DNA from 3 places in the Nocardia otitidiscaviarum genome. Region 1 is predicted to be linked to each of the others. Evidence: riboswitches for the same ligand, from Rfam matches in the RefSeq annotation. Region 1 holds a riboswitch; each other region holds the start of a gene.
What was found. Region 1 has a riboswitch for cobalamin ahead of metE (5-methyltetrahydropteroyltriglutamate--homocysteine S-methyltransferase). Riboswitches for the same ligand answer to the same signal wherever they lie in the genome.
Positions count from the first base shown of each region.

Region 1 (7,404 bases):
CACTGGCGATCGAGCGGTCGCGCACCATGATCGGCCGCAGCTGACCGTTGAGAATGCACATCACGGTGCGCATACCGCGCTCGTCGGGTTCGGAGATGGCCTCCAGGCCGATGAGCAGGGTGACACCCTTCTCCAACTGGACGCGGTGTTCCTCGTCGTGGCGCAGACCGTAGAAGAACTGGTTGGCCGACAGCCCCGAGGTGTCGCCGTACTTCTCGCGGTGGGCCAGGAATTCGGCGGTGGGTCCGGGGAACAGCAGCCGGTTCAGGGTGGCGCGCCGCTGCTCCGAGGTCCCGTTCAACCCGGCCTCGTCCTCGGCGGTGAGCTGGGTTTCCGGCTTGGCCGAGCCGCGTCCGGCCAGCGCGCGCGAGCGGAACGGCTCCGGCCAGCCACCGGCCGGTGTGCCCAATTCCCCACGCAGGAAACCGATCACCGAATCGGGAATGTCGTAGCGGCCGGGGTCGGCGGCGAATTCGTCCACGTCCACGCCGGTGCCGACCAGCGCCAGCGCGAGGTCGCCGACCACCTTGGACGACGGGGTGACCTTGACCAGGCGGCCCAGCATCCGGTCGGCGGCAGCGTATTTGGCCTCCACCTCCTCGAACTGGTCGCCCAGCCCCAAGGCGATGGCCTGCTGCCGCAGATTCGACAGCTGCCCGCCCGGGATCTCGTGGTGGTACACGCGCCCGGTCGGCCCCGGCAGCCCGGATTCGAAGGGCGCGTACACCTTTCGCAGCGCCTCCCAGTACGGCTCCAGATCGCACACGTGCTGGAGGTTCAGCCCGGTGTCGTGCGGTGAGTTCGCCGCCGCCGCGACGATGGCCGACAGCGCGGGCTGGGACGTGGTGCCCGCCATCGGGGCCGAGGCGCCGTCGACGGCGTCCGCACCCGCCTGCCAGGCGGCCAGATAGGTGGCCAGCTGACCGCCCGGGGTGTCGTGGGTGTGCACGTGCACGGGCAGCTCGAACTCCCGGCGCAATGCCGTGACCAGCGTCGCCGCCGCCGGAGCCCGCAGCAGACCCGCCATGTCCTTGATGGCGATGACATGCGCCCCGGCGTCGACGATCTCCTCGGCGAGCTTGAGGTAGTAGTCGAGCGTGTAGAGGTTCTCGTCCGGATTCGACAGGTCGCCGGTGTAGCTCATGGCGACTTCGGCGATGGCCGTTCCGGTTTCGCGCACGGCGTCGATGGCGGGCCGCATCTGGTCCACGTTGTTGAGCGCGTCGAAGATGCGGAAGATGTCGATGCCGGTCGCGGTGGCCTCGGAAACGAAAGCGCGCGTGACCTTTTCCGGGTACGGGGTGTAGCCGACGGTATTGCGCCCGCGCAGCAGCATCTGCAGGTTGATATTCGGAATCGCCTCGCGCAGCGCGGCCAGGCGCTCCCACGGGTCCTCGTAGAGGAACCGCAGCGCGACGTCATAGGTCGCACCGCCCCAGCATTCGATGGACAGCAGTTCCGGCGTCATCCGCGCCACATGCCCGGCCACGTCCAGCAGCCCGTTGGTGCGCACCCGGGTGGCCAGCAGCGACTGGTGCGCGTCGCGGAAGGTGGTGTCGGTGACCGCGACGCCGGGCCGCTCCCGCAGCCAGCGCGCGAATCCCTCCGGCCCGAGTTCCAGCAGCCGCTGCCGGGACCCCGCGGGCGGCGGCACCGTCATATCCAGCGCGGGCAGCTTGTCGTGCGGATACACCGTGGTCGTGCGCTGCCCGTGCGGCTTGTTCACGGTGACGTCGGCCAGATACCGCAGGATCTTGGTGCCGCGGTCGGCCGAGGAACGCTGGGTGAGCAGTTCCGGCCGCTGGTCGATGAACGAGGTGGTGACCCGTCCGGCCCGGAACTCCGGATCGTCGAGCACCGCCATCAGGAACGGGATATTGGTCGTGACGCCGCGAATGCGGAACTCGGCCACCGCCCGGCGGGCGCGCGCCACCGCGGTGGCGAAGTCACGGCCGCGGCAGGTGAGTTTGACCAGCATGGAGTCGAAGTACGCGCCGACCTCGGCGCCCACGTTCGCGCCGCCGTCCAGCCGCACGCCCGCCCCGCCCGGCGACCGGTAGCCGGTGATGCGGCCGGTGTCGGGCCGGAACCCGTTGGCCGGATCCTCGGTGGTGATGCGGCACTGCAGTGCCGCGCCCCGGATCGTGATCGACTCCTGCCGCAGCCCCAGATCCGCCAGGGACTCCCCGGCGGCGATGCGCAGCTGCGCCTGCACCAGGTCCACATCGGTGATCTCCTCGGTCACCGTGTGCTCGACCTGGATGCGCGGGTTCATCTCGATGAACACGTGCCGGCCGCGCTCGTCGAGCAGGAACTCCACCGTGCCCGCGCAGCTGTAGCCGATCTGGCGGGCGAAGGCCACCGCGTCGGCGCAGATCCGGTCGCGCACGGCCGGATCCAGATTCGGGGCGGGCGCGAGTTCGATCACCTTCTGATGCCGCCGTTGCAGCGAGCAGTCGCGTTCGTAGAGGTGGATCACGTCGCCGTGCGAGTCGGCGAGGATCTGCACCTCGATGTGGCGGGGGTTGACCACCGCCTGCTCCAGGAACACCGTCGCGTCACCGAAGGCGGATTCGGCCTCGCGCATGGCCGCCTCCACCGCCTCGCGCAGTAGGGCGCGGTCGTCGACCTTGCGCATACCGCGGCCGCCGCCACCGGCCACGGCCTTGACGAACACGGGGAAGTCCATGGTCTCGGCGGCCGCCAGCAGCTCGTCCACGTCGGCGGAGGGTGCGCTGGAGGTCAGCACCGGCAGCCCGGCGGCCTTGGCCGCGGCGATCGCGCGGGCCTTGTTCCCGGTCAGCTCCAACACCTGCGCGGACGGGCCGATGAAGGTGATCCCCTCGCGGGCGCACGCCGCCGCGAGGTCGGGATTCTCGGAAAGAAAACCGTAACCGGGGTAGACCGCGTCGGCGCCCGAGGTCTTCGCAGCCTCGAGAATTTCCTCGATCGACAGGTACGCGCGTACCGGATGTCCGGGCGTGCCGATCTGATACGCCTCGTCCGCCTTCAGCCGGTGGACCGAATTGCGGTCCTCATGGGGAAAGACGGCGACCGTGCCGATGCCGAGTTCGTATGCCGCGCGGAAGGCGCGAATGGCGATCTCGCCGCGGTTGGCGACCAGGACTTTGGAGAACATCCGCCTAAGGTACCTGCTCCCCGGACACCCTTCGGTCACGATGTCGGGTTCGCAGGAATCTTCACAACCGACGTTAGCCAGGTTGCGAAGATGTGTTCATCCGGACGATACACACCGGCCCGGCTCCGGCCCCGTCGCCGGAGCCGCCGGCGCGGCGATATGCTCGGCAGCGCAATCGGTTCGCCGGACGGGAGCCCCCAGTCGGCGTCGAAACCGGAAGCTCACCACGGGTGAGTTCTTCCGGTGAGAGGGAACCCGGTGAGAATCCGGGACTGTCCCGCAGCGGTAAACGGGAACGACCGCCGTACCACGCACTGGGTGCCACACCTGGGAAGCGACGGCCAGTAGGTCGGCCATTCGGCCGGAGCCCGTGAGTCCGAAGACCTGCCGACTGTGCCGGGTACGCCGTACCCGGCGGCCTCCGCCTCGTGGATTGGGCGATGGACCGCATGTGCGTATTCGCATGCCGTTCGGTGTGCGCGTGGCACGGCTGTTCGCGCCCGCGGTGGTGGCCAGTGGCTCTGGAACACTGGAGAAATATCCGTGACCAATACACCGACCTCCTTCACCGCCACGGTGCTCGGCATTCCGCGCATCGGGCCGAATCGGGAGTTGAAGAAGGCGACCGAGTCCTACTGGGCCGGGCGCATCGACGCCGACGCGCTGCACGCCGTCGGGCGGAGGCTGCGGGACTCGCAGCTGACCGCGCTGCACGCCGCGGGACTGGATTCGATCCCGGTCGGCACCTTCTCCTACTACGACCAGATGTTGGACACCGCGGTCCTGCTCGGCGCGCTGCCGCCGCGGGTGGCCGAGATCGCCGATCCGCTGGACCGCTATTTCGCGGCGGCGCGCGGCACCGACGCGGTCGCGCCGTTGGAGATGACCAAGTGGTTCGACACCAACTACCACTATCTGGTCCCGGAGATCGGCCCGGAGACCCGCTTCGCCCTGCACCCGGACAAACTGCTGGGTGAGCTGGCCGAGGCGCGGGAACTCGGCATTCCCGCACGGCCGGTGGTCATCGGTCCGCTGACCTTCCTGAAACTGGCCAAGGGTGTGGGCGCGGAACCGCTGTCGCGCCTGACCGAACTGCTGCCGCTGTACCGCGACCTGCTGAGCCGCCTGGCCGCCGCGGGTGCGGAGTGGGTGCAGATCGACGAACCGGTGCTGGTGACCGATCTCACCGCCGATGAACTCGCCCTGGTCGGCACCGTCTACAGCGACCTCGCGTCCGCGACCGACCGCCCGGCCGTCCTGGTCGCCACCTACTTCGGGCATCCGGACGCCGCACTGCCGGTGCTGGCCTCCACCCCGGTCGAGGCGATCGCCCTGGATTTCACCGCCGGGACCACCGTCGAGGACGTGGCCGCGGTGCGGCCGCTGCGCGACAAGCTCGTGGTGGCCGGTGTTGTCGACGGACGCAATATCTGGCGCACCGATCCCGACCGGGCGCTGTCCACCCTCGCCACCCTGCTCGGCAGTACCGGCGCGCTGGTGGTGTCGACCTCCTGCTCGCTGCTGCACGTGCCGTACACGCTGACGGCGGAGCCCGGACTCGACGAGGCGCTGCGTTCCTGGCTCGCGTTCGGTGACGAGAAGGTCGCCGAGGTGCGGATGCTGGCCACCGCCCTGCACCGGGGCACCGACGAGGTCGCCGCCGAATTGGCTTCCGCCCGTGCGGCGTTGGCGAATCGGGCCGCCGACCCGCGGCTGCGCAACGACACCGTGCGGGCGCGGCTGGCGGCACTGGGAGCCGAGGCGACCCGGCGCGCGCCGGCGGCGGATCGAGCCGCGCTGCAACGGGATCGGCTGAACCTGCCACTGCTGCCGACCACCACCATCGGCTCGTTCCCGCAGACGCCGGAGATCCGCAAGGCACGCGCCGCGTACACCAGGGGCGATCTCACCGCCGAGCAGTACACCGAGCGCATGCGCGCCGAGGTCGCGGACGTCATCGCGCTGCAGGAGCGGCTGGGCCTGGATGTGCTGGTGCACGGCGAGCCCGAGCGCAACGACATGGTGCAGTACTTCGCCGAGCAGCTCGACGGCTTCGCCGCCACCGCCAACGGCTGGGTGCAGTCCTACGGCACCCGCTGCGTGCGTCCGCCCATCCTGTTCGGCGACGTGGCCCGGCCCGCGCCGATGACGGTGGAATGGATCGAGTACGCGCAGTCGCTCACCGACAAGCCGGTGAAGGGCATGCTCACCGGTCCGGTGACCATTCTGGCGTGGTCGTTCGTGCGCGACGACCAGCCGCTGGCCGATTCGGCGCGGCAGGTGGCGCTGGCGATTCGCGAGGAGACGGTGGACCTGCAGGCCGCCGGCATCCGCGTCATCCAGGTGGACGAACCGGCGCTGCGGGAGCTGCTGCCGCTGCGGGCCGAGGTCAAACCGGAGTACCTGGAATGGTCGGTGGCCGCGTTCCGGCTGGCCACCTCCGGGGTCTCCGACGCGACCCAGATCCACACGCATCTGTGCTATTCGGAATTCGGTGAGGTGATCGACGCGATCGCCGCCCTGGACGCCGACGTCACCTCCATCGAGGCGGCCCGCTCGCATATGGAGGTGCTCGACGACCTCAATGCGGCCGGTTTCGCGCTGGGCATCGGTCCCGGCGTGTACGACATCCACTCCCCGCGCGTACCCAGCGTGGCGGAGATCGAGCGTTCGCTGCGGGCCGCGCTGCAAGCCGTGCCCGCCGAACGGCTCTGGGTGAATCCGGACTGCGGGCTGAAGACCCGCGGTCCGGTCGAGGTGGAGGCCGCGCTGCGCAATATGCGCGCGGCCGCGGATGCCGTGCGCTGAGCCCGCGTGGCCCGGGCATCACCGCGCCCGGAGTAGCGGAGGTCCGCGGCCGATGGCCGCGGACCTTCCCGCCTCAGTCCGTGAGGAAGTCCACCACGTCGGCGACCAGCCGCGGGTCCTTGATAGCGCCCATGTGCGAGGCGCCGGGATACACCCGCGCGCGAGCGCCCGGAATGCCCGCGGCGGTGAACTCCAGGTTCCGCACCGGGTAGGCCGCGTCCTTGTCACCGCCGAGCACGAGGGTGGGCGCGCTGATCTCACCCAGCCGGTCGGTGAGGTCGAAGGCGTCCTCGGCGCGGATGAACGCGGCGGTGGCGGCGGGGTCGTGCGGCCGCGCCAGCGGGTCGAGCAGCCACGCCGCCGCGGCCACCAGGCGCGCGGCCACGGGGTTCTGGATGGTTTCGCCCGCGATGTGGTGCATCCCGCGCCGCCCGGACTCGACGGCCCGCGCGTAGTTCAGCTGCGCCTCCCGCACGTGCGGTTCCAGCCGGTAGCCGGAGGAGACGACCACCAGTCGGCGCACCGCCTCCGGATGGTCGGCGGCCAGTTGCAGTGCGACCGAACCGCCGGAGCTGACGCCGATCACATCCACGGGTTCACCGAATTCCTTGTGCAGCGCCTCGGCGTGCTGGTCGGCGATATCGGCCATGGTGGTGCCCGCCGGAGTGCCGGGCGCCCGGTTCACCGCGTAGACGCGGAAGTGCCGGGCGAGCGGACTCAACGTCTTGATCTCCGAGGTCCGCATCCAGCCGGTCGGATTGGCATGGTCGGGGGTGAACCAGCGCAGGAATACCAGCGGCCGACCGGAACCCAGCGCGAGATAGGGCAGGTTGTGCGCGAGCGCCCCCTCGGTGACGTCTAGTCGCGCCGATGGGCCGGGTTTCGCCATGGTGTCCTCCGTATGCCGAGCCGGACCCTATTGTCCGTCGGATCCCAGCCTGCCGCAGCACAAACGCGACCGTCCAAGACGTATCACTGCTGGCGGCCAGAACTGCGCCTGCTGCGCTCGACCACGCGACCGGATGCACACGAGCACCGCCACCCTTCGGCCGCACCGCAGCGACCCATCGCCCCCATCGCGCCTACGGTGGGTCGATGCACCCCCGCAGAGTCCTGGCGCTGGCGCTGACGTTCGCGATTCTCTTGGCCGTCAACACGTATTCGGGTCTGGCGCTGTACGCGTTCACGGCGGGACCACGGGCGGAGGCCGTCGTGGTGGACTGTTCCGGCGGGAAGAACATCCGCTGCTGGGGGCGGTGGACACGGCCGGACGGCAGCACCGGCGGCGGCACGATCAGTGGCGCCAACACCTTCGACCGAGGCGGCACGGTCGGCGTCCGCATCGCACCGGTCACCGGTGCGTACAAGGACACCGCCGCGGTGCTGTGGATCCGGCTGAGCTGGGCGGTTCTGGCCGACCTGGCGACCCTGGCGGCGTGGACCGTGGTCGCGGTCGT
Region 1 covers NZ_CP041695.1:4,816,665-4,824,068, forward strand. The annotation lists gene FOH10_RS21570 (pyruvate carboxylase) at 1-3,139, opposite strand, end outside; cobalamin riboswitch at 3,337-3,545, shown strand; gene metE (5-methyltetrahydropteroyltriglutamate--homocysteine S-methyltransferase) at 3,683-5,947, shown strand; gene FOH10_RS21580 (alpha/beta fold hydrolase) at 6,021-6,836, opposite strand; gene FOH10_RS21585 (hypothetical protein) at 7,043-7,404, shown strand, end outside.

Region 2 (7,404 bases), 1.5 Mb from region 1:
ACCCGCCTGTTGCGAGCGGAGTTCGGCATCACGGTGGCGATCCGCACCGATGATCCGAATCATCCCGGACCCAAACGGGTGTACGACCCGAACGACCGCGTGCTGACCCTGGCGCGTCGGCTCTCGACCGGGCAGCGTGCCTTCCAACTGGCCACGCAGTTGGCCTTCCTCACCCAGGGCGCGGTCATCGCCGACCTCATCGACGAGGCCGACGCCATGCCGGAGCAGTCGCGGGGACTGCTGCGGATCGGCCTGGCCAACTACTTCGCCGGTGCGCTCATCCTGCCCTACACCCGGTTCTGGACGGCCGCCGAAGCGTTGCGCTACGACATCGAACTGCTGGCAGCCCAATTCGAGGTCGGCTTCGAGACCGTCTGCCACCGGCTGTCCACCCTGCAGCGGCCCGGCAAGCGTGGGGTGCCGTTCTTCTTCGTCCGCACCGACCGCGCCGGGAACATCTCGAAACGCCAGTCCGCCACCGCATTCCATTTCTCCCGGGTGGGTGGCAGCTGTCCGCTGTGGGTGGTGCACGAGGCGTTCGCCACCCCGGGCAGCATCCGCACCCAGATCGCGCGGATGCCCGACGGCCGCAACTACCTGTGGCTGGCCCGCACCACCGACGAGAAGACGCCCGGATACCTCTCCGCGAAAAGGGATTTCGCCATCGGGCTGGGCTGCGATCTGGCGTACGCGGACAAGCTCGTCTACTCCCACGCGCTGCCGGTGGACGATCCGAGCGCGGCCGTGCCGATCGGCGCGGGCTGCAAGGTCTGCGAGCGCACCGACTGCGCCCAGCGCGCCTTCCCGCAGTTGGGCCGCCCGATCCGGGTGGACGACAACAGCTCGCAGCACATTCCGTACGTGCCGTCCACCGCCGGGTGATCAGCGGACCGGTGGACGATCAGGCGCTCAGTGGGGCGGCGGTGACCTCGTAGCCCAGATTCGTCAGCACCTCGGTGGTGGCCTTGGCGAAGTTGAGGGTGATGAAGTGCAGGCAGGGTGCGCCCTCGTCGATGAGGCGCTGCGCCATCTCGGTGGCGATCTCGATGCCGACCCTGCGGACGGCGGCGCGGTTCTCCTCGGGGCCGTCGCCCGCGGCCCGGCGCAGCCGGTCCAGGACGGCCGCGGGCAGCGCGCGGCCACTGAGTTCCTCGGCGCGCGCGACGGTGCGCATGGAGGTGATCGGCATCAGCTCCGGAATGATCGGCTTCGCGCCCTGTATGGGATCGGCCGCCAGCACCCGATCCCGCAGGCGCAGATAGTGTTCGACGTCGAAGAACATCTGAGTGATCGAGTAATCCGCGCCCGCACGCAGTTTCGCGGCCAGGAAGGCGGTGTCGGTGTCCAGGTCGGGGGAGCGGTGGTGCCCCTGCGGGAAGGATGCGACGCCGACGTGGAAGTCACCGAGATCGCGCACGATGCGCACCAACTCCTCGGCGTACTCGACGCCGTCGGGATGGCGGTGCCACGCGCCGAGCGGGTCGCCGGGCGGATCTCCGCGCAGCACCAGGATATTGCGGATTCCGCAATCGGCGTACGAGCCGACCAGCGCGCGCAGTTCGGCGACGCTGTGGCCGACCGCGGTCAGGTGCGCCACCGGCAGCAGGGTGGTCTGCTGGGCCAACTGGCCGGTGATGCGCGCGGTGCGGTCCTTGGTGGAGCCACCGGCACCGTAGGTCATCGACACGAAAGCCGGGTGCATCCGCTCGAATTCGCGCACCGCCCGCCACAGCCGGGCCTCGCCAGCGGCGTCGCGGGGCGGATTGAACTCGACGGAGAAGGGCACCCGCGGTCCGGCGGCGTGTCGCCGCAGACTCTGCACGACCGAGGGAACGCCGGACGCGGTCGGCGATATCCGGGCCGGACGCCCCACGCCCGAGAGCCCCGATTCGGAGGGAGAATACATAGTCGCCTCGTGAAGTAGACAGCCGATGGCCGTCACCCACACCGAACGCACGCCAGCGGAGCCCCTGCAACATCATCCCGTGCCCGGGTCCCACTCGGCGTAGCGCCCGATCCACGAGGCGACGGCCGCCGGATACGGCGTACCCGGCACAACCGGCAGGTCTTCGGACTCGTGGGCACCGACCCCACCCGGGTCGACCCCGACGTCGGAATCCGGGGCTGGTCCTACCGGCCGTCGCTTCCCGGACTCGCGCCCAGTGCCCATGACGACCGTCGTTCCCACTCACCGCTGCGGGACAGTCCCGGACTCCCACCGGGTTCCCTCTTCACCTCGGTCCGTGCGAAACACGTCCCGGGCTCGACGCCATCGGGCGGATAAGGGGCTCCTCGACTCCGCCTCCGGCGAACCAGCTGCGACCGTGAATATAGCGCACTTCCGCAGGTGGAACCGCGTGGGCCGGATGGAATCGCGCGGAGGCGCGTCAGTGCGCGCCCCAGTGCTGTTCCATGAGCACGCCCTTGGCGGCCAGCCAGGAGACCGGGTCGATCTTGTTGCCGTGCTGGTCCCAGATCTCCAGGTGCAGGTGGGGGCCGGTGGACTGGCCGCGGTTGCCGACGGTGGCGATCACGTCGCCCGCGTTCACCCGCTGGCCCTCGGCAACGTAGATGTCGTTGACGTGGCCGTAGACGGCGGTGGTGCCGTCGTCCTGGAGCACGCGCACCCAGAGTCCGAAGCCGTCGGCCGGTCCGGCCTCCACGACGGTGCCGCCCAGCGCCGAGTGGATCGGTGTCCCCAGTGCGTCGGCGATATCGACGCCGTAGTGGAACGCGCCCCAGCGGCTGCCGAATCCGGAGCTGATCTGGCCGCCCACCGGCAGGACGGCGGGAGCGGCGATGAACGGCGCGGGTGCGGGCGCGGCGGGGGCGAACTGCTGCTGGAGCTGTTTGATGGTCTGCTCGGCCTGCGCCAGCGGTGCGGCGATCTCGGCCGGGAGCCCGGCCAGGCCGAAGGGCGCGGCCGGCGGCGCCGGAGCGGGTTGCGCGGGCGGGGCGATCTCTCTCGGGGTGGGCGGCATCTGGTTCGTCACCGCGGCGACGGTGGCGTCCACCGCGGCCTGTAGCAGCTCGGGTGCGGACTGGATGTCCAGCGGCACCGGATCTGCGACCGGATCGGCCTCGTCGACGGGCGTCGGAGGAGCGGCGACCGCGGCGGCCGGAGCCAGCTGGGCGACCGTGGTGAGCAGCGCTCCCGCCGCCACCGCCACACCCGCGACGGCCCTGACATATCCGCCCGAACCGGGGTCGGCGCGATGACTGGTGGATGTTCCGCCCTCGACCGCACCGAGCAGGTCCTGGACGGAAAGGGAACCGGAGGTCTCTCGATGCAGCGACACAGCACGTCCTCGGTAGATCAGCGACAGCGCCCGAACTCCGGAGTCACCGACGCTGGCGGTCCGGTGTGGGAACGTGTCGAAAACTGTACCCACGCGTGACCGTTCTGTCGCCGTTTCTCGATGTTTCCCTCCACGATGCTTCCGCCGAACCTCCGCGCATGAACCGCCGCGACGGTGGTAGTTCCGTCCGCGAGGGCGCGAGAGATCGATCCCGCCGCGCCTGCGAAATCCCGGATAACGAGCAAAGGAGCATCATCATGACGGTCACGATTCCTCGCGCCGCCGACGGCCTGCGCCGATTCTCGTTCGGCGTGGTGCTCGCCGCCGCCGCGCTCGGCGCGGCAGCCGCACCCGCCGCCGCGGTGCCCGCGGTGCAGCCCGCGGTCAGCGATCAGGAGGCGCTGCGGGCCGCCCAGGACGCGCTGATGGGCGCGACCGTGCAGTCCATCGAACTGGAGATGGCCGACGGAACGCCGACGTGGGAGGTCGACGTGGCGACCCGCACCGGCGCCGAATACGAGGTGCAGATCGACGCGACCACCGGCATGGTGGTGTCGGTGGAGGAGAGCACCGACTGACCCGTGCCGCCCGCGCGCCGGGACACGCGCACCTTGCGGTGACAGGCATTTCGCGCGCATCGGTGAGACCGTGCCCGGCATGACGTGCTATCCGACCGAGACGCAGACGATTTCGCTCACGATGGAGGTCGCCGACGCGATCTCCGCGGCGGTGAACGCGCGTGCGGTGGCCGAGACCGGCGTGGAACTCCCTCCGCTGGTGTGGGTTTGGCACCAGGGCGTGTATTCGCTGCCCTGCGCCGAACAGCAGGAGGTGGAGTTCCGCGGCCGGGTCGCGCCGCGCGATCAACCCGAATCGACCGAGCGGCACCTGCGCGAGTGGGCCGCCGCGCTGCGCCTCACCGAATCCACCACCAGTGTCGAGCGCACCCATGGCCGCCGCACGTACACGGGTGTCCTGGCGGGCTCGCGCATTCGGATCACCGGCCGCGTCGAGGCCACCCGCTCGGCGGCCTGAGAAACATCGCACACCGAATTCCGGCCGGGACGGGCCGTCGATCGGCACGCGATCCGAACACGGGTGAGGCCGTCGATTCGCAAAAAACGGCGACTCTTCCCGAACCGGGTGCGGCATCGGCGCGCGATACCTGGAATAGTTGGGACCAGCACGCACAAGACCGAGGCGAAAGCGGGGATGTTGGTGACTTCGAGTGATGGTGTGAACGCGGTAAGTACGGTGAAGGAGTCGCCGTCGGCACCCAGCACCCTCGAGCGCGATGTCCAGACCCTGGAAAAGGCGATCTACGAAGTGAAGCGGGTGATCGTCGGTCAGGATCGGCTGGTCGAACGCCTGCTCGTCGGTGTGCTCGCGCGTGGACACGTCCTGCTCGAAGGTGTGCCCGGTATCGCCAAGACGCTCGCCGTGGAAACCTTCGCCCGGGTGGTCGGCGGCAGTTTCTCCCGGGTGCAGTTCACCCCCGACCTGGTGCCCACCGATCTCATCGGCACCCGCATCTACCGGCAGGGCAAGGAGGAGTTCGACACCGAGCTGGGTCCGGTCGTCGCCAACTTCGTGCTCGCCGACGAGATCAACCGCGCACCCGCCAAGGTGCAGTCGGCCCTGCTCGAGGTGATGGCCGAGCGGCATGTCTCCATCGGCGGCAAGACCTACCCGATGCCGAACCCGTTCCTGGTCATGGCCACGCAGAACCCCATCGAGAGCGAGGGCGTGTACCCGCTGCCCGAGGCGCAGCGCGACCGCTTCCTGTTCAAGGTGGTCGTCGACTACCCGTCGGTGGAGGAGGAGCGCGAGATCATCTACCGGATGGGTGTCACCCCGCCGGAGCCCAAGCGCATCCTCGAACCCACCGAACTGGTGCGCCTGCAGCAGCTGGCCGCCAATACCTTCGTGCACCACGCCCTGGTCGACTACGTGGTCCGGGTGATCGCGGCGACCCGCAAACCCGCCGATTTCGGTATGCAGGATGTGGCCGGGTGGATCGCCTACGGCGCCTCGCCGCGCGCCAGCCTCGGCATCATCGCCGCCGCCCGCGCCGTGGCGCTGATCCGCGGCCGCGACTACGTGGTGCCGCAGGATGTGGTCGAGGTGGTGCCGGATGTGCTGCGTCACCGCCTGGTGCTGTCCTACGACGCGCTCGCCGACGAGGTCAGTCCCGACGACGTGATCCGCCGGGTGCTGCAGACGGTGGGTCTGCCGCAGGTCGCCCCGCAGGCGGTCGCGCCGGGCAGCCCGCAGACCCCCATGCCCGCGGCGCAGCCCGCCGTGGGACCGCACGGCGCACCGCAGCAGCATCCCGCCGTGCCCCAGCCGCCCAACGGCCAGATGTCGGGCGCGGGCCAGCCGCAGTCGAAGTAGGCGACCACGGAACCGGTTGCGCCCGTGACGATGTCGAACCCCAGCGGCACCTCCCATGCCCCGCCCTCGTTCCGGTCGGGCAGTCTCGACGACCCGAAGCTCGCGGCGGCGTTGAAAACCCTCGAGCTCACCGTGCGCCGCCGCCTCGACGGCGTGCTGCACGGTGACCACCTGGGCCTGATTCCCGGCCCGGGATCCGAACCCGGCGATGCCCGCATGTATCAGCCGGGCGACGATGTGCGGCAGATGGATTGGTCGGTGACCGCCCGCACCACCCACCCGCACGTACGCCAGATGGTGGCCGACCGTGAGCTGGAGACCTGGCTCGTGATCGACCTGTCGGCCAGCCTGGACTTCGGAACCGCGCTGTGCCAGAAGCGCGATCTCGTCGTCGCCGCCGCGGCGGCGGTCACCCACCTCACCAGCGGTGGCGGCAACCGGATCGGCGCGGTGGTCGCCAACGGCGAGCGGCTCATTCGAATTCCCGCCCGCACCGGGCGCATTCACGCGCAATCCATGCTGCGCACCATCGCCACCACCCCGCACGCCCGCGACGGGGTGCGCGGTGATCTGCGCGGCGCCATCGAGTCGTTGCGCCGACCGCAGCGCAAACGCGGTCTGGCCGTGGTGATCTCGGACTTCCTCGGCGATATCGACTGGCAGCGCAGCCTGCGCGCCATTTCGGCCCGCCACGATCTGCTCGGGGTCGAAATCCTCGATCCGCGCGATCTGGAACTGCCGGATATCGGCGATGTGGTGCTGCACGATCCGGAGACCGGGCGCACCCGCGAATTCGGCGTGACTCCCACGCTGCGCGCCGACTACGCGCGCGCCGCGCACCGTCACCGCCAACAGGTCGAGGCGGCGCTGCGCGGCTGCGGCGCCCCGGTGATGCCGCTGCGCACCGATCGGGACTGGATCGCCGACGTGGTCCGGTTCGTGTCCACCCGGCGCCATACCTTCGGCGCCCCGAATTCCGGGCGGGTGCCGCGCCAGTGACTTTCTCACTCTCGAATTTCGAACATATCGGCTGGCTGTTCTTCCTCCTCGTGGTGGCGGCGTTCGCGCTGGGCTATGTGGTGGCGCAGCGGCGGCGGCAACGCCATCTCATGAACTTCTCCAATATGGAGATGCTGGAGAAGGTCGCGCCGAAACGGCCCGGGGTCGGGCGGCATGTGCCGATCGCGCTGCTGCTGGTCGGCCTGACGGCGCTGACCGTCGCGGCGGCCGGACCCACCGCGGCGCAGAAGGTGCCGCGCAACCGGGCGACCGTGGTGCTGGTCATGGACGTCTCACTGTCCATGGAGGCCACCGACGTGCCGCCGAGCCGCCTCCAGGTGGCGCAGCAGGCGGCCAAGGAGTTCGCCGACGGACTCACCCCCGGCATCAATCTGGGACTGGTCACCTTCGCCGGTACCGCCTCGGTGCAGATGCAGCCCACCACCAAGCGCGAGGCGGTGAAGGCGGCCATCGACAACATCAAGCTGTCCGAGCGCACCGCCACCGGCGAGGGCATTCTCACCGCGCTGCAATCCATCGACACCCTGGGCGCGGTGCTGGGCGGTGCGGAAACACCGCCGCCCGCGCGGATCGTGCTCATGTCCGACGGCAAGCAGACCGTGCCCGACGACAAGGACGTCGACAATCCCCGGCACGCCTTCACCGCGGCGCGGCTGGCCAAGGAGAAGGGTGTGCCGGTCTCGACCATCTC
Region 2 covers NZ_CP041695.1:3,332,440-3,339,843, reverse strand. The annotation lists gene FOH10_RS14785 (short-chain fatty acyl-CoA regulator family protein) at 1-882, shown strand, start outside; gene FOH10_RS14780 (methylenetetrahydrofolate reductase) at 902-1,906, opposite strand; cobalamin riboswitch at 2,062-2,254, opposite strand; gene FOH10_RS14775 (M23 family metallopeptidase) at 2,388-3,299, opposite strand; gene FOH10_RS34810 (PepSY domain-containing protein) at 3,557-3,877, shown strand; gene FOH10_RS14765 (hypothetical protein) at 3,957-4,334, shown strand; gene FOH10_RS14760 (AAA family ATPase) at 4,512-5,693, shown strand; gene FOH10_RS14755 (DUF58 domain-containing protein) at 5,724-6,692, shown strand; gene FOH10_RS14750 (VWA domain-containing protein) at 6,689-7,404, shown strand, end outside.
Region 2: another riboswitch for cobalamin. It lies ahead of FOH10_RS14780 (methylenetetrahydrofolate reductase); the one in region 1 lies ahead of metE (5-methyltetrahydropteroyltriglutamate--homocysteine S-methyltransferase).

Region 3 (7,404 bases), 2.4 Mb from region 1:
GGCGGGGAGGTCGACACCGGCGGGCGTGGGGCGGGCGACCAGGATATGGCGGCGGCTCATGCGGTACGGACCTTTCGCGCGGCGGGAACCACCAGGGGTGTGCCGGTGGCCGGATCGTCGATGACGGTGCAGTCGAGGTCGAACACCTCGGCCACCAGATCGGGGCGCACGATCTCGCTCGGCGCGCCCTGCGCCACCACGCGGCCGTCCCGCACCGCGACCAGGTGATCGGCGTAGCGCGCGGCCAGATTGAGATCGTGCAGCACCACGACGATGGTGCGCGGTAACAGATTTCGCAGCAGGTCGAGCACATCGAGCTGATGGGTCAGATCCAGGAAGGTGGTCGGCTCGTCGAGCAGCAGCACCTCCGGATCCTGCGCCACCGCCAAGGCGACCCACACTCGCTGGCGCTGCCCGCCGGAGAGCTCGTCGAGGCTGCGGTCGGCGAGTTCGAGGGTGTCGGTGGCCGCCATGGCCCGGTGCACCGCGGCCTCGTCGGCCTCGGACCACTGGCGGAACCAGCGCTGGTGCGGATGGCGGCCGCGGCCCACCAGGTCGGCGACCGTGATGCCGTCCGGGGCGGTCGGCTGCTGCGGCAGCATCCCCAGACGCCGGGCCAGGGTGCGGGCGGGCAGCCGCCCGATATCGCCGCCGTCCAGCAGCACCGCACCCGCCGCGGGCGAGATCAGGCGGGCCAACCCGCGCAGCAGGGTCGATTTGCCGCAGCCGTTGCGGCCGACGATGACGGTCAGCGCCCCGGCGGGGAAGTCCACGGTGGCGTCGGTGACGGCCGGTGTGTCGCCGTAGGCGAGGGTGAGCGCCGAGGTGGTGAGATGAGCGGTGGTGAGGTGAGCGGTCATCCAGCGTGTCCGATTCGGGTTGCGCGGGCCAGGAGATAGACGAGTACGGGCGCGCCGAGCACGGCGGTCACCACCCCGACCGGGAGTTCGGCGGGAAACAACCGCCGGGCGGCCAGATCGGCGGTAACCACCAGCAGCGCGCCCGCCGCGGCGGCCGGGACCAGCCCGGCATCGCGCTCGGCGAGCAGCCGCCGCACGATCTGCGGAGCGACCAGTGCGACGAAGGCGACGGGTCCGGCCGCCGCCGTGGCCAGGGTCGCCGCCACCGCGGCGAGGACGATCAGGGTGGTGCGGTGCGGTCCGCGGCGTCCGGACAGGGTGGCCGCCAGCTCGTCGCCGAGTTCGAGCAGCCGCAGGGTACGGGCCAGCACCAGCAGCGGCGGCGTCACCACGGCCAACGCCGCGACCCCGAGCGCTACATGGCTCCAGTCGCGATTGGCCAGGCTGCCGGTGAGCCAACGGGCGGCGGTGTGCGCCTCGTAGATGTTCGCCCGGGTCAGCACGAAGGAGATGGCGGCCGACAGCATGGCCGTCACACCGATGCCGACCAGGACCAGCCGGTAGCCGTCCAGGCCGTTCCTGGTCGCCACCGCCAAGATGATCGCCATGGCCAGCAGCGATCCCGCCAGCGCGCCGCCGACCAGCAGCGGACCGGAACCGCCCAGCACCACGCTCACCACCAGCGCGCCCAGCGACGCGCCGGTGTTGATCCCGATGATCTCCGGACTGACCAGCGGGTTGGTCGCGACGCGTTGCAGGATCGCGCCGGAGACCGCGAAGGCGGCCCCGACACAGAGCCCGGTGAGCACACGCGGCAGCCGATCCCGCACCACCACGTCGTATTCGATGAGGGTGCCGCCCCCACCGAGCACCCGCAGCACATCGCCGACGGTGAGCGGAAAGTGGCCGACGGTGAGCGACCACGCCGCCACGACCAGCGCGGCCACCGTGAACACCACGGTGAGCAGGGCCGAACGGCGTTGTACGCGAACGACTATCCGTCCGCCGGGGGAGCGCAGCAGCACGGTGCCCGGCGGCAGCACCGCGGATCGGATGGGCGTCACAGCGTCGCGACCTTCCGAGTGCGGACCAGATAGAGGAAGAACGGCGATCCCGCGAAGGCGGTGATGATGCCGACCTGGATCTCCTGCGGACGCGCGACCACGCGCCCGAGCACATCCGCCGCCAGCAGCAGCGTCGGGCCGAGCACCGCGCACCAGGCCAGGATCCAGCGGTAGTCCTGTCCGGCCAGGGCCCGCGCGATATGCGGGATCACCAGGCCGATGAACGCGACGGGTCCGGCGATGGCCACCGCGGCGCCCGCCAGCAGCACCACGGCCGCCGCGCCGACCGCGCGCACCGTGACCAGCCGCGTGCCGAGTGTGCGCGCCATGTCCTCGCCCATGGCGAGCGCGTTGAGCGAGCGCGCCACCGCCACCGCCAGCACGGTCCCGACGGCGATGAACGGCGTTATGGCCCAGACGGATTCGATATCCGCGCGGGTCAGCGAACCCACCACCCAGAACCGGAAGTTGTCGAAGGTGGTGCGGTCCAGCAGCGTGACGGCGGTGGTGATGGAACCGCACAGCGCGGCGCACGCGGCACCGGCCAGGGCCAGCTTCACCGGGGTGGCGCCGCCGAAGCCGAGCGACCCCAGCGTGTAGACGAATACCGCCGCGACGGCCGCACCGAGGAAGGCGAACCACACGACTCCGCCCGGCGCGCTCAGGCCGAGCACGCCCATGGCGATCACGATGGCCAGCGACGCACCCGAATTGATGCCCAGCAGTCCGGGTCCGGCGAGCGGATTGCGGGTCAGCCCCTGCATGACGGCCCCGGCCAGGGCGAGCGCGATACCCGCCAGCAGTCCGGCCACCGTGCGGGGCAGCCGGATGTAGCGCACCACCCGATCCGCGTCGGTGCCCCGGAAGTCGGTGAACGCCGCCGCCACCTGATCGACGGTGATCGGATGCGTCCCGACCCGCAGCGAGGCGAGGCAGACCAGGGCGAGCGCGACGAGGGCCACCGGCATGCCGACGCCGCGCAGACCGCGACTCACCGCCCGAACAGATCGGGGTGGATCAACTCGGCGACCAGTTCGGTCGCGTGGGCGATTCGCACCCCAGCCGCCCGATCGGCGAACAGGAAGGGGTGCACCGCACCCGCGCGCACCGCGGTCAGATTGGCGAAGGCCGGATTGCCGGTGATGGTGTCGGCCTGCGACTGCCCGTCGGCGCGGGTGTAGCCGGCCTCGCAGCACAGGCTGGTCAGAATGATGTCGGGATCGCGGGCGATGATCTCCTCCGCGCCGATCGGCACATTGCGGCGGGCGGTCAGGTCGGCGAAGGCGTTCACCCCGCCCGCGGCCTCGATGATCCGGGTGACGAAGTCGATGCCGCCCGCGACGGTGTAGGAACCGTCGTCCTTGGGCGTCACCACCGCGACCCGGGGGCGTTCGGCTCCCGCGACCGTCGCGCGCACCGCCTCGATCCGGTCGCGCAGATCGGTCGCCACCTGCTCGGCGCGTTCGGGCACACCCCATAGTGCGCCGAGATCGCGCAGATCCGCGTACACGTTGTCGAATCGCACCGTCGCCGGGTCGATGGCCTCGTCCGCCAGTCCGTCGGCGCTCGGGCACAGCGGACTCAGCACCCAGGTGCGCACCCCGAGTTCGTGCAGGCTGGCGCGGGTGCCGACGCTGGCCTGAGCGGATTTCGCGAACACCCCGTTGTAGCCGGAGAGCACGAAATCGGGCTGCTGGGACAGCAATTCGTCCCGGCTCGGCAGCTTCTCGACGTACGGGACGCTCGCCTGCGCGTCCCGGTATTCGGGCAGCACCGCCGCGTCCAGGAAGGCCGTCCCGACCAGGCGGTCGGTGACCCCGAGGGCGTGCGCGATCTCGATGGACGGCTGATAGGCGGCATAGATGCGCTGCGGCGGCGCATCGACGCCGATATCGATACCGCAGTTGACGCGCGTGACGGCGGCGTCGCCGACAGCGGTGTCGGCCGCGGGCGCACACCCGGCGAGCGCGACGGCACCGGCGAGCAACGCGCCGATCCGCAGGCGCGCGGAAACAAACGTGGTCAAGACGACCGCCTTCCAGGTCCTCGTGGAACGGGCACTACAGCGCCGTGGCCGGTCTCCTGGCTGACGGGTGTCGCGCGGCGAATCCACCTTCCCAGGGCAGGGCCCCAGTGGCTCCGGACGACCTTGTCGCCCGGAACGATTCGTCGCTCCCGATCACAGTGGCGAGGGCCGCACCGGTTCCACACCGGTTTCCCGAACACCACGGCCCGGCGAATGTAGCAGAGTTCGCGAACCGGGCATCCGCGCTCGTAGCCGGAGGTGCGGCCGGCGAACCGCCGGTATGCCGCCGGTATGCTCGACTCGGCCGACGTGAGGAGATGAATCCATGTGCTACCCGGTGCCGTGCGAGACGTGTGGCAAGACGACGTGGGCCGGCTGCGGCGAACACGTCGACGAGGTGCGCGCCCAGGTCGCCGAAATTCAGTGGTGCGACGGCCACCCGCGGTAGTAGACCGGACGGCATGCATGATGCCGCCCCGACAGCCGACGACACCGCCATAGCCGACGACACCGCCATCGCCGATGACACCGCGATAGCCGACAATCGGGCGAACTGGGACGACCGCGCCGACGTGCACGCGCGCTCGGGCATGTACGACGTGGACGGATTCCTGAACGAACCGACCCGCATCTCGACGGTGGTGCGCAACGATCTGTCCGTCCTGGCCCCGCACCTCCCGGACACCGGCATCCGGGATCGGTCGCTGCTGCACCTGCAATGCCATATCGGCACCGATACCGTCTCCTGGGCGCGGCTCGGGGCGGTCGACGTCCACGGTCTGGATCTGTCGCCGAACTCGCTGCGCCACGCCGCCCGCATCGCGGCGGCGGACGGGCGCGAGATCACCTGGGTGGAGGGCGACGCGCGATTCGCCTCCGCACTGCTCGACCGGCGCTTCAGCACCATCGTGACCAGCGCCGGAACCATCGTGTGGCTGCCGGAGCTCGACGCGTGGGCGCAATCCGTCCACGATCTGCTGGAACCGGGCGGGGTGTTCCTCATCCGCGACGACCATCCGCTGCTCGGGGCGCTCGGCTTCGAACCCTGGGAGATCAGCGAGGACTATCTGTCCGGCGGCGGCGTACAGACCTACACCGATTCGGGCAGCTACACACCGGGTTCGGCGGGGCAGATCGCGCACGCGACCAACCACGAGTGGCGGCACGACCTCCAGGAGATCGTCACGGTCCTGCTGGACGCCGGGCTCGTGACGGAGTCGCTGCGCGAACTGCCGTACATGGACTGGCACGCCTTCCCGGAACTCGTCGCCTGCCCGGAAGGCTGGACGCTGCCCGCGGGCGCGCCGCGCGTTCCATTGAACTTCGCCGTCGTCGCCCGGCGTCCGCGCTGACCGTCGATTCAGGCACCGGGTTCGGACCAGATGTCGGCCGCCACCACGGATTCGGTGCGGCCGTAGCGGTCCAGCAGGTGGCCCAGGAGTTTGTCGTGGCGCAGGGTGATGACGCGTTCGGCGATGGTCATGGCTGGATGCAGTGCGGTGAGCGTGTTCTCGAAGCGCAGCACATCGCTCATGGTGTGCAGGCCCGCCTGGACGAGCAGGTTGTGGGTGCCGGTGGTGGCGGCGCAGTTGCGGGTTTGGGGGAGTGCCACCACGGCGTGACCGATACGGGGGAGGTCCGCGGCGGGAACGGTGGCGCGGAAGGTGACCGCGACCGGCCAGCCGCCGAGCGGGCGGGCGAAATCGCAGCGGAAGCGGAACAGGCCGAGTCCGGTGAGGTCGTCGACCCGGCGTTTGACCGTGGACGTGCTGACCGCGAGGGCGGCGGCCAGTTCGGCGTAGGGCGTGCGGCCGTCACGGGCCAGCAGGCCCAGCAGGGCGCGATCGACCTCGGTGAGCCGGAAGCGGTCGCGATCGGCCGGTGACCGGGCGGGCGGTGCGGTGAGCCGGGTGCGCTGCGCGGGATCCAGGGCGTCTATGCGCCAGTCGCCGCCTTCGGCGAACATGTGGGTGACCAGGCTGGCGTGCACCGCACCGATGTGGGGCAGCGTCGGCAGGATGTCCAGCGTGTAGCGCGACATGGCGGCCAGATCGGCGGCGGCCACGGTGGTGAACAGCCGCTGGGCGCTGGCCGTGCGCTCGATGGTCACCATATGCGGATGCGTCGCCAACCGCGCCGCCACCGTGGCGGCTTCACCTGCGGCGCAATCGATCTCGACATAGGCCACGGTGATCCGGTCCAGCAGGCGCGGTCCCGGGGACACCGTCACCCAGGCCGCCCCGCGCGCCCGCAGCCGACTCCAGCGGCGGGCGGCGGTGACCGGGTCGACGCCCAGGACCGCGCCGAGCTCAGTCCAGGAGGCGCGGGGGCGCAATTGCAGGGCGTGGATGAGCGCGAGCTCATCCTCACCGATCGGTTCGCAATGATCCTGCATTCACTACCGCTCTCGCGTGGATTTCCTGCACGTGGACCGCTGTGGGAGCCCAGTATCGCACTCTCGTCGAGCACAGAGAAAGTTCGCATCGGAAAGGCGGGCAGTCGGCCATGGCGTTCGGGGACTACCAGAACGAGATCTACTTCAACGGGTTGCGCGGTGTGGTGCCGCCGCTGCCGGTGAGTTTCGCGGAGCTGCGGGATCGGGCGCGCGCGGCCATGCCGCCCTCGGTGTGGTCGTATGTGGCGGGCGGCGCGGGCGACGAGCGCACCCAGGACGCCAATGTCACCGCCTTCGACCACTGGGGGCTCATCCCGCGCATGTTCGTGGGGGCCAAACAGCGTGACCTGTCCGTCGAGCTGTTCGGAACCACCTGGCCCGCACCGGTTTTCCTGGCTCCGATCGGAGTGATCGGACTGTGCGCGCAGGACGGGCACGGCGATCTGGCCACCGCCCGCGCGGCGGCCCGCACCGGCGTTCCGATGGTGGCCTCCACCCTGACCGTCGACCCGATGGAGCAGGTCGCCGCCGAATTCGGTGCCACGCCCGGCTTCTTCCAGCTGTACACGCCCACCGACCGCGAACTGGCCGCCAGCCTGGTGCGCCGGGCCGAGCAGGCGGGCTTCCGGGGCATCGTGGTCACCCTGGACACCTGGGTCACCGGCTGGCGGCCGCGTGATCTGTCCACCGGCAACTTTCCGCAGCTGCGCGGGCACTGCCTGGCCAACTACTTCACCGATCCGGTGTTCCGCGCCGGACTGGACCGCACCCCCGAGGAGGACCCGCAGGCCGCCATCCTGCGCTGGATCCAGCTCTTCGGCAATCCGCTCACCTGGGACGATCTGCCGTGGCTGCGGTCGCTCACCGAGCTGCCGCTCATCGTCAAGGGCATCTGCCACCCCGACGACGCCCGCCGCGCGGTGGACGGCGGGGTCGACGGCATCTACTGCTCCAATCATGGTGGGCGGCAGGCGAATGGGGGATTGCCCGCGCTGGACGCGCTGCCCGAGGTGGTCGCCGCGGCGGGCGGGGTGCCGGTGCTGTTCGACTCCGGGGTCC
Region 3 covers NZ_CP041695.1:2,432,154-2,439,557, forward strand. The annotation lists gene FOH10_RS10540 ((2Fe-2S) ferredoxin domain-containing protein) at 1-60, opposite strand, end outside; gene FOH10_RS10545 (ABC transporter ATP-binding protein) at 57-860, opposite strand; gene FOH10_RS10550 (FecCD family ABC transporter permease) at 857-1,924, opposite strand; gene FOH10_RS10555 (FecCD family ABC transporter permease) at 1,921-2,919, opposite strand; gene FOH10_RS10560 (ABC transporter substrate-binding protein) at 2,916-3,950, opposite strand; cobalamin riboswitch at 3,980-4,169, opposite strand; gene FOH10_RS10565 (class I SAM-dependent methyltransferase) at 4,412-5,302, shown strand; gene FOH10_RS10570 (Lrp/AsnC family transcriptional regulator) at 5,311-6,345, opposite strand; gene FOH10_RS10575 (lactate 2-monooxygenase) at 6,456-7,404, shown strand, end outside.
Region 3: another riboswitch for cobalamin. It lies ahead of FOH10_RS10560 (ABC transporter substrate-binding protein); the one in region 1 lies ahead of metE (5-methyltetrahydropteroyltriglutamate--homocysteine S-methyltransferase).